Regions from separate parts of the Vibrio aphrogenes genome, predicted to be linked through region 2. Evidence: riboswitches for the same ligand, from Rfam matches in the RefSeq annotation. Region 2 holds a riboswitch; the other holds the start of a gene.

Region 1 (4,438 bases), 1.0 Mb from region 2:
ATACCGCGCGCCAGCACCAATTAAATCACAACTACCACCCAGGGTTACCCTCAATGGATCACCCGCATAATGAAATTCTTTATTGGGCGGTAGAAGGCGGAATCCTCCCTATTCTTGGATTAATCCTCGCCGCACTTGCGGTATTTCGCAGAGTCAGAAAATCCCCGAAAGGAACTCATCTTGCCCTCGTGGGGTTATTCTTCCCGATCGTGCTGCATACCCAACTAGAATATCCATTTTATCATTCTGCGATCCACTGGATCATATTTGTTATCTTGATTTACTGGGTCGACCAATTAACGTCTCAATATCAAACCTTTGCTTTCGCTCATGTATCAAAAAGCCTATTGCGTGTGGTTTCTCTCCTCATTCCGATCGTCACGGCCTTTTTCATGTTAACCGCATTACATACGAATTATGTCCTCAGTCGATTTGAATATACTCGTCCACTGAATCCCGATTTATTGAATCAGGTGTCTAACCCAAGTGTTTGGAAAGATCGATTTGATTGGGATGTCTATCATACACAAATGAATATTGGCTTACATTTGGATAAACCAGAATACATTCAACCTTATATTGAGTGGGCTACTGAAATCATAAAACGTAAACCTCGCGCCGCCTTTTATTCCAACCTAATTGTGGCTTATCAAGGTATCGGAGAAGATAAAAAAGCCGCTGAAATACGTAAAGAGGCTGAATTTTTATTCCCTGAGCAAGATTTTTCAAAAATTCGTTATCTGTCACCACAAGAAAGAGCCTCTCGCGCAGCGGCGTTATCTGCGGCTCAAGCGATTTCAGGAGCGGAAAAAGAATAGCTTTATCGGTCCTAATAGCGAGTTTTTAGAGGCATATCTTAGGACTCTCTACAATCTAAAAATGGACAACGAGCGCCGGATTTCTCTTCACTCGTTGTCCTAATCACTCTCCTTTTACTCGCCATCCTTCGCTATGTTGTCAACCAATAGCGACTTGTCACGATGATTGTGTTTTTATGGCCAGAATAAGGACTCGGTGCTTATTTACTTATTTACTTATTTACTTATTTACCTTCGATCGTCTCTTGCAACGCTTTCAAACACAGCGCGACATTTTCATTTTTTGCGCTATAACCCATTAAACCAATACGCCACACTTTACCGGCTAAAGCCCCTAAGCCTCCCCCGACTTCAAGGTTATATTGTTGTAATAACTGTTGACGAGTGCTGGCATCATCCACCCCTTCAGGTAAATAAACAGAGTTAAGTTGAGGTAAACGATGCGCCTCATCCACCACATATTGAAAACCTAAAGCTTCTAGGCCAGCTTTTAATTTTTGATGCATTTCAGCATGACGTTGCCACGCATTCTCAAGCCCTTCTTGATATAAAGCGAGCAAGGCTTCATGTAACGCATACAAGCTATTGACTGGAGCCGTATGATGATAGCTGCGCTTTCCTTCCCCGCTCCAATAGCCCAATACTAAACTTTGATCGAGAAACCAGCTTTGTACTGGCGTTTTACGTGCTTGGATTTTTGCGATCGCGTTAGGAGAAAAGGTGATTGGGGATAGCCCCGGGACGCACGATAAGCATTTTTGACTCCCAGAGTAAACCGCATCTAATTGCCACTCATCGACTTTCAAAGGCACGCCACCTAATGAGGTCACCGCATCCACTATGGTCAATGCGCCATAATGTTTGGCAACTTGAGAGAGCGCTTGGGCATCACTTAATGCGCCGGTCGAGGTTTCAGCATGCACAAAGGCTAATATTTTGGCATCACTATGTTCCATGAAAGCGGATTTCACTTTCTCAACACTGACAGGTTGCCCCCATTCATCATCCACCAGCACCACCTCGGCACCGCTGCGAAGGGCGTTTTCACGCATTCGTTCACCAAAGACACCATTACGGCAAATGATCACTTTATCGCCTGGTTCAATTAAGTTCACAAAGCAAGCTTCCATGCCAGCACTGCCGGGTGCTGAAACAGGAATGGTAAATTCATTTTCCGTTTGAAAAGCGTATTTTAGCAAAGCTTTGACATCATCCATCATCCCAATAAACAAAGGGTCTAAGTGTCCAACAGTAGGACGACTTAACGCTTGTAAAACATCAGAGGAAATATCAGAAGGCCCTGGCCCCATTAAAATTCGGCGTGGTGGAAGAAAACGTTGAAAAGTCATAAATATCCTTAATAGTATCATCCATTATTATAATCTCCGTTGGCATCATCTTTCGATCATGTTTGGGAAACGGAAAGTGTGTGCTACAAGTACCAATAATTAAGCAATAAGCTCAAAGAACATGTTATCTACATTCTTGAATTTTATCGCCATCAAATCAACTCGAAAAAAATGCTTATTCTCTTACTTCGATGATTGACTTTTCACCAACAACAACGTTCAATGTAGCTTCATTTCTGCCTAATTTAGGTTGAAAGGAACGTGGTGACTCACACGATGGATCATCACACTAATCTGAATTCAGATTAACTAAGAAGAGGAGCGTAACCCAGGCAGATGGTCGGTGGATCCCGATATCCAACACCAATCATTCAGGGGGAGTTACGCCGAGATGGGTAAATGCTCGGGCATTTAAACTGATAAATTAAAGCTGCTAAATACCTTAGTTGCATCTTTAGCTTATACGGTTATTTCCCATCGGTTGTACAGGTTGAATCCTGTCAACTGTCACCATACTTTATGGTGAAGAGCTTCTCAGGTTTGCATGGTCACACTGTTCGGTGTTGGCCTCTATGTATTGCCCTGCTCTAAGAAATCGCTCTTCAACAATGGACGTTTGCTTATCCAATTTTGATAAGTATTTATGAAGTAATACCAATCATCATTATTTATAGAAAAACAGTGTGAGGCTTTCACGCTCTGATTGGTATCAAATGGGAGACTATGCCGTGAGCGCATTTAACGTAGCAAAATTTGGTGGGACTAGTGTGGCAAATTTCGATGCCATGAGTCGTTGTGCCACTATCATTGAAAATAACCCGACGACGAAACTGGTCGTCAGCAGCGCTTGTTCTGGCGTCACCAATCTCTTAGTCGAATTAGCATTAGGTGTACAAAATCCCAATGATCGTGACGCTATCTTTACCGAACTAAAAACCATTCATTATTCCATCATTGAACACTTTTCTGATCAGCAAAAAACCAAACAAGCGGTTGATGATATTTTAGAGATCTTAGCCGGTATGGCTGAGGCAGCCTCATTTCAATCGAGCGATAAACTGACTGACCACATTGTTGCGTGTGGTGAATTAATGTCGACCCACATTTTGACTCAATTGATGATTGAACGTGGCATTCAAGCGGTACGTTTTGATATCCGCGAAGTTCTGCGTACTAATGGAGACTTTGGTAAAGCGGAGCCTAATATCCCTGAAATCTCGGCGTTAGCACAACAAAAGTTATCACCACTTTGCCAAGACTATGTGGTGATCACCCAAGGCTTTATTGGTAGTGATGTGGACGGCAATACCACTACTTTAGGCCGTGGTGGCAGTGACTACAGTGCTGCTTTAATTGCTGAAGCGGTCAAAGCTTGTGGTTTAGAAATTTGGACCGATGTCCCAGGGATCTATACCACCGATCCTCGTATTGCGCCCAAAGCCACTCCGATTCCTGAAATCAGTTTTAGTGAAGCTTCTGAAATGGCCAATTTTGGGGCCAAAATCCTTCATCCGTCTACTCTGCTTCCGGCTTTACGTCATAAGATCCCGGTTTTTGTGGGCTCTTCTCGTGAACCAGAAAAAGGTGGGACTTGGATTCGTCAGCAAGTCGAAAGTGCCCCACTGTTTCGTGCATTAGCACTGCGTAACAACCAAACTATGGTCACACTACGCAGCCTTGATATGTTCCAAACTTATGGCTTCCTTGCGCAAGTCTTTGCAATTTTGGCCAAGTACCAAGTTTCCGTTGATTTAATCACGACCTCAGAAGTCAGTGTCTCTTTAACCCTAGATCAAACCAACACCTCAGGACAAGCTCCAGAGCTGCCCGTCGATGCCCGCGCAGAATTGGAACAGCTGTGTAACGTTGAAGTGGAACACAACCTGAGCTTAGTCGCTTTAATTGGTAATAAAATGAGCGCTAAGAAAGGCTATGCGAAGCAAGTATTTACTGCGCTCGAAGACGTTAACTTACGTATGATTTGTTATGGTGCTAGCCCCCATAATCTATGTTTCTTATTAGAATCTCAAGAAGCCAAACATGCGGTAGAAGTATTACATAGAGAGTTATTTGAATAAGGAAGGCACGAGGGTTCTAGTCCCTAGTTTCTAGGAAAAGAAGATTCGGATCCGCTTTCAATCCCTTACTCAGCAAATAAAAGTTTAAGAATTTAAAAAGATTAAAGGCGATAACTGTTAATAAGTTATCGCCTTTATTTTATCAGCTAAATAGCTTGAAGAAACAAGAAGAATTAACAGCCTCCGCCACCTA
Region 2 (4,438 bases):
GCGACCTTTTTTCTGAATGGCAATTCGAAGACGTTTATTTTGCATTTTTCTATCCCTGTTTTATAACTTTGATTCAATAAACACTCAAAATGAAATTGAGTATTCAATGTTAAGGTCCCTAAATGAAAAAACCCCCGGAGAGAAAACTCTTCCGAGGGTTTGAATCTTGTCACTGATTCAGCGCCGGAAGAGATATCTTCCGGATGCACACACTCACCCGCAAGATATTACAGGATGATGGTGATGATGAATGTTCATATCAAATGTGCGCATGTATTTTCACTTTCTCAATCAGTTTCTATAGCTTCACACTAACTAAGCTGATGATAATTTTCAACCCTTTATTTTAATTATTTTTAAATTTCAGCCTAAGTGATAACAAGATGAAATCAAGAGCAAAAAAAAACCGAGCATAGGCACGCTCAGCTTTTCAATACTTCATCAACATTAATCATTAATATCAATCATTAAGCACAGGCTTTTTTCATTTTAGACTTTGAAACTATCGACATAGCAATACACACCACAATGAAGGCTATCGTGGCGGCGCTAAAGCCCATTGTCGATGAATCAGTTATCCCTAAAACAATAAAACCAACACAAGAAACAAGAGCAGTAGCTAAAGCATAAGGCAATTGTGTAGCAACGTGATCAATATGATTACAGCGCGCACCAGTCGACGATAAAATCGTAGTATCTGAAATTGGTGAGCAATGATCACCAAATACTGAACCAGCTAATACTGCACTCAACATCGGTAACATCAAAGCAAGATCGGTCGCTCCAGCTAGATCTCCAGCAATCGGCAACATGATACCAAACGTACCCCAAGAGGTGCCGGTCGAAAAAGCCATAACACCAGACAAAAGAAAGAGTAAGACAGGCAGCAAATGTACGTCGATATTACCTTCAACTAGAGTAGATAAATAAGCACCAGTACCAATATCTTTAATCACCGCGCCAATGGTCCATGCAAACGCAAGAATCCAAATTGCGCCAAACATAGATTTCGCACCAATCCACAGTGTCATTAGAATATCTTTTAACGGAATATTTTGTTTAAACACTGTCGCTAATGCACAACCAAGACCAATTATTGCGCCATAAAATAAAGATTGACCAACATTCGTGTTTTCAAATGCTTTTAAAATAGAAAAAGACTGACCACTTTCGGATAACGCTTGTGCTCCCGAATTAATCATGAAATAGATTGTGGCTGCGATTAAAGCAATAATAGGAATAATTAAATAAGAGACAGAACCGTTTTTACTTTCATTAATTTCCGATTCTTCACTCAAATCAATCGCATTTTCATCTTTATCATCTTTTTTACCTTGGGTAGCTGAAATTTCATGACGTCGCATTGATCCAATATTTAAATCAAACCAAACAACAGCAAATACCATGACTAAAGCAAAAATAGCATAATAATTCATAGGAACTAAACGCATATAGGCACCCAGAGCAGAATATTCGGTAATACCATGAGATATTAATATACCGCTCACTACGGTCATTATATAAGCCCCCCAACTGGAGGCTGGCATAATGACACACATTGGTGCTGCGGTAGAATCTAAGATATAGGCTAATTTAGAACGAGACACCATAAAGCGATCTGTAACCGGCCGAGAGATCGCCCCTACTGCTAAGCTGTTAAAGTAGTCATCAATAAAGATAAACACCCCTAACCATGCAGCTAATAACTTAGCCCCACGTTTACTTTTAATACGCTTTTGGGCCCAATCTGCAAAAGCATAAGTACCGCCAGACAAGGTCAATAATGCTGTCATCATTCCGAGCAGAATAAGGAAAAGTAGGATAAAAATGCTGCCCCAATTCAACTGACCATCACTTGCAAAAACACCAATCACTGTTGAGCTGGTATAGCTCACGGTATCAAGCAAAGAAAAGTTCGTCAGTAGTAACGCTCCAAGGATGATCCCTAAACCCAATGACAATAAAACACGTCTGGTCAAGACCGCCATGGTAAGGGCAAGGGCCGGTGGCAAGAGCGCCGCGGCAGAAGAAGTATAATCAATTAAATTCATGATCAAATAAACCAAAATTGGTTAGAGATCTACTGCAGAAAGGATATTGTTGAAGAAATCGATCGTAAAACAATAAAAAATCTTGTTGATAAACGTTGAAAGTCATTACTTTCATAGGTCTACAGTAGCGCTCCATAGCTGAAAAAAACCACACATTGACCTAAACACATCAATATGCAAACTATGGCAGTGTTACACTTATTCAATGTAACCCCAGCGAGTGGCTTTGATAAACCGTAACCAACTAATAGCACCAGTTAGCGCTCACTTCGGCAATATTTCCTTTCCTACACTCTCACTGGCATCACCCTAAAGTGTATTACTATTAAATACTGCACCTCTACATCAGACTAAAACATTCACCTTGTAAATCGCTAACTCACAGCCTATTTACAAAGGGTTCTAGCAAGATTTGGGTCATTGTAATGATGAAAAATCAAATGGCAAGATAAATGTCGAATATGATTTTTTATTGGAACTTATTTTAATCAACTTGGTCCTATAAAACTGATTAATTTATATGTTAATTAACATCAATAATGTTGATGTTAAAAATCAAATATCAACCGTAAATTTTAAATAATATAAATATATTTTTGACTAAAAAAGATATCGAATATAAAATTAGTTAAATTTTGCTTATAAGCATATTATTACTGAATCAATTTAGGCAATTTATCGTAAGGGATCCCATATGTCGGAAATCAAAAAATCAGCGCTTTTAAATATTCGTAGTCTTCGTGCATTCACTCGCGACGAATTTACATTACAGGAAGTAGAAGAGTTACTTGAAAAACTCACTATTGTTGTCGAAGAAAGAAAAGAAATTGAAGAAAAAGAATTAGCAGAACAAGCAGAACGTGAAGCGAAACTTGCTGAATATGCTCAAATGATCGCAAAAGATGGTATTGATTTAGAAGAATTAATTGCGGCAATGAATGGTACTGATGCAAAAACAAAAACACGTAAAAAGCGTCAACCACGTCCAGCAAAATATGAATACATGTTAGACGGTGAGCGTAAAACTTGGACTGGCCAAGGTCGTACCCCTTCAGCTATCCAAGAAGCGTTAGATGCCGGTAAATCAATCGATGATTTCCTAATCAAGTAATGATTCATTATTAACAAATGAAAATAAAAATGGAGTCTCTTGTGACTCCATTTTTTATTCAAATGACTTAAATAAACACCATTACCTTTCCCAATAAGCCTCTTCTAAACTGTCTTCTTTTTCTGGCAATCCACGTGAAAGTCGTGGTGAGTGCTGAGCTAATACCTCATAGCTAACCCGATTGGCGTATTTGCACACTTGTGAAAACGAGGAATAGGTTAAAAATGGATATTCATGCTTACTTGAATTAGGAATGTTTTCTTTATGATATTTATTCGCAGCCATATCATGCAATATTGCCGCTAATGCCGCATCACCTGCCCCATTCGTATTCTTAATCTTTTCTGGCCCACCCATATAAGGGGCAATATGTGAGTAAACTTTGATCGGTTGTTTACATTGGCTACGTATTGTTGGACGACTGAATTCATATTGATTGAACTCTGCAATGGCACCGGGTAACAAAGGCAAGCTAGTTTGACGTTTAGCTTCATTCTCAGTATATCCAGCCATGTATAAACCCACAGGGCCTGCTGTACATAACACTAAATCAACCCAACTTAACGCCATATCAGAAGCTAATAACGGGTCATGTTCCCCGGTTAATGCTTCAGCTTCTTCTTCATTCATGGCTAATACCGACACATTATCTTGTATAAACTGTCGCCAATAATCAGGGTCATCTTGAATCACAAATTTAGTACCCAAGGTCAGTACCACAGGTACGTTATATTTCTTCGCATATTCAATCGCTTTCATTGTCGCATCTGGCATAGGATCGCCTGGTTTACATCGGACAAGATAGGCAGTCAGCACTAAAGCGGAAGCATTTTCAAAAATCGATTCAGGAATAGAGCTTGGCAATAATTGATTCATTTTACCTTCGCTAATCGCAAAAGTTCGCTCACCATTCTCACTTATCAATGCAAAACAACGTCCAATCGCACCCTCTACGCCTTGTAGATAATTTAAATCCATACGGCTTGATGTATTACACAAATATCGATATCCATAACTACCAATCTTAATATTATTACTCATCACTCCTAATAAGGTTGATTTATCATCAGCAAGCACAGAGTAATTGTGTAACGTATTGCCAATCGTTCCACCAGCAAACTCATCGGAAATTAAGTCAAATTGCTTTAATTCGTTATAAAGTGCTTCTGCTTTATCATCATCAATCACTAACGAATGACCTTTACTCAATTGATATTTTTCGAGAAACTCATCGCTGACTTTAGCTTCAATATCCACCAAAGTTTGATCGATCCCA

Evidence for each region. Region 2 has a riboswitch for lysine ahead of VCA1004_RS04745 (Na+/H+ antiporter NhaC family protein). Riboswitches for the same ligand answer to the same signal wherever they lie in the genome.
Region 1: another riboswitch for lysine. It lies ahead of lysC (lysine-sensitive aspartokinase 3); the one in region 2 lies ahead of VCA1004_RS04745 (Na+/H+ antiporter NhaC family protein).

Annotation. Positions count from the first base shown of each region.
Region 1 covers NZ_AP018689.1:2,050,421-2,054,858, forward strand. The annotation lists gene VCA1004_RS09385 (PglL family O-oligosaccharyltransferase) at 1-818, shown strand, start outside; gene VCA1004_RS09390 (pyridoxal-phosphate-dependent aminotransferase family protein) at 1,043-2,167, opposite strand; lysine riboswitch at 2,474-2,708, shown strand; gene lysC (lysine-sensitive aspartokinase 3) at 2,881-4,245, shown strand.
Region 2 covers NZ_AP018689.1:1,032,577-1,037,014, reverse strand. The annotation lists gene hisG (ATP phosphoribosyltransferase) at 1-45, opposite strand, end outside; His leader region at 123-250, opposite strand; gene VCA1004_RS04745 (Na+/H+ antiporter NhaC family protein) at 468-2,051, opposite strand; lysine riboswitch at 2,169-2,402, opposite strand; gene VCA1004_RS04740 (H-NS family histone-like protein) at 2,746-3,162, shown strand; gene VCA1004_RS04735 (inosine/guanosine kinase) at 3,244-4,438, opposite strand, start outside.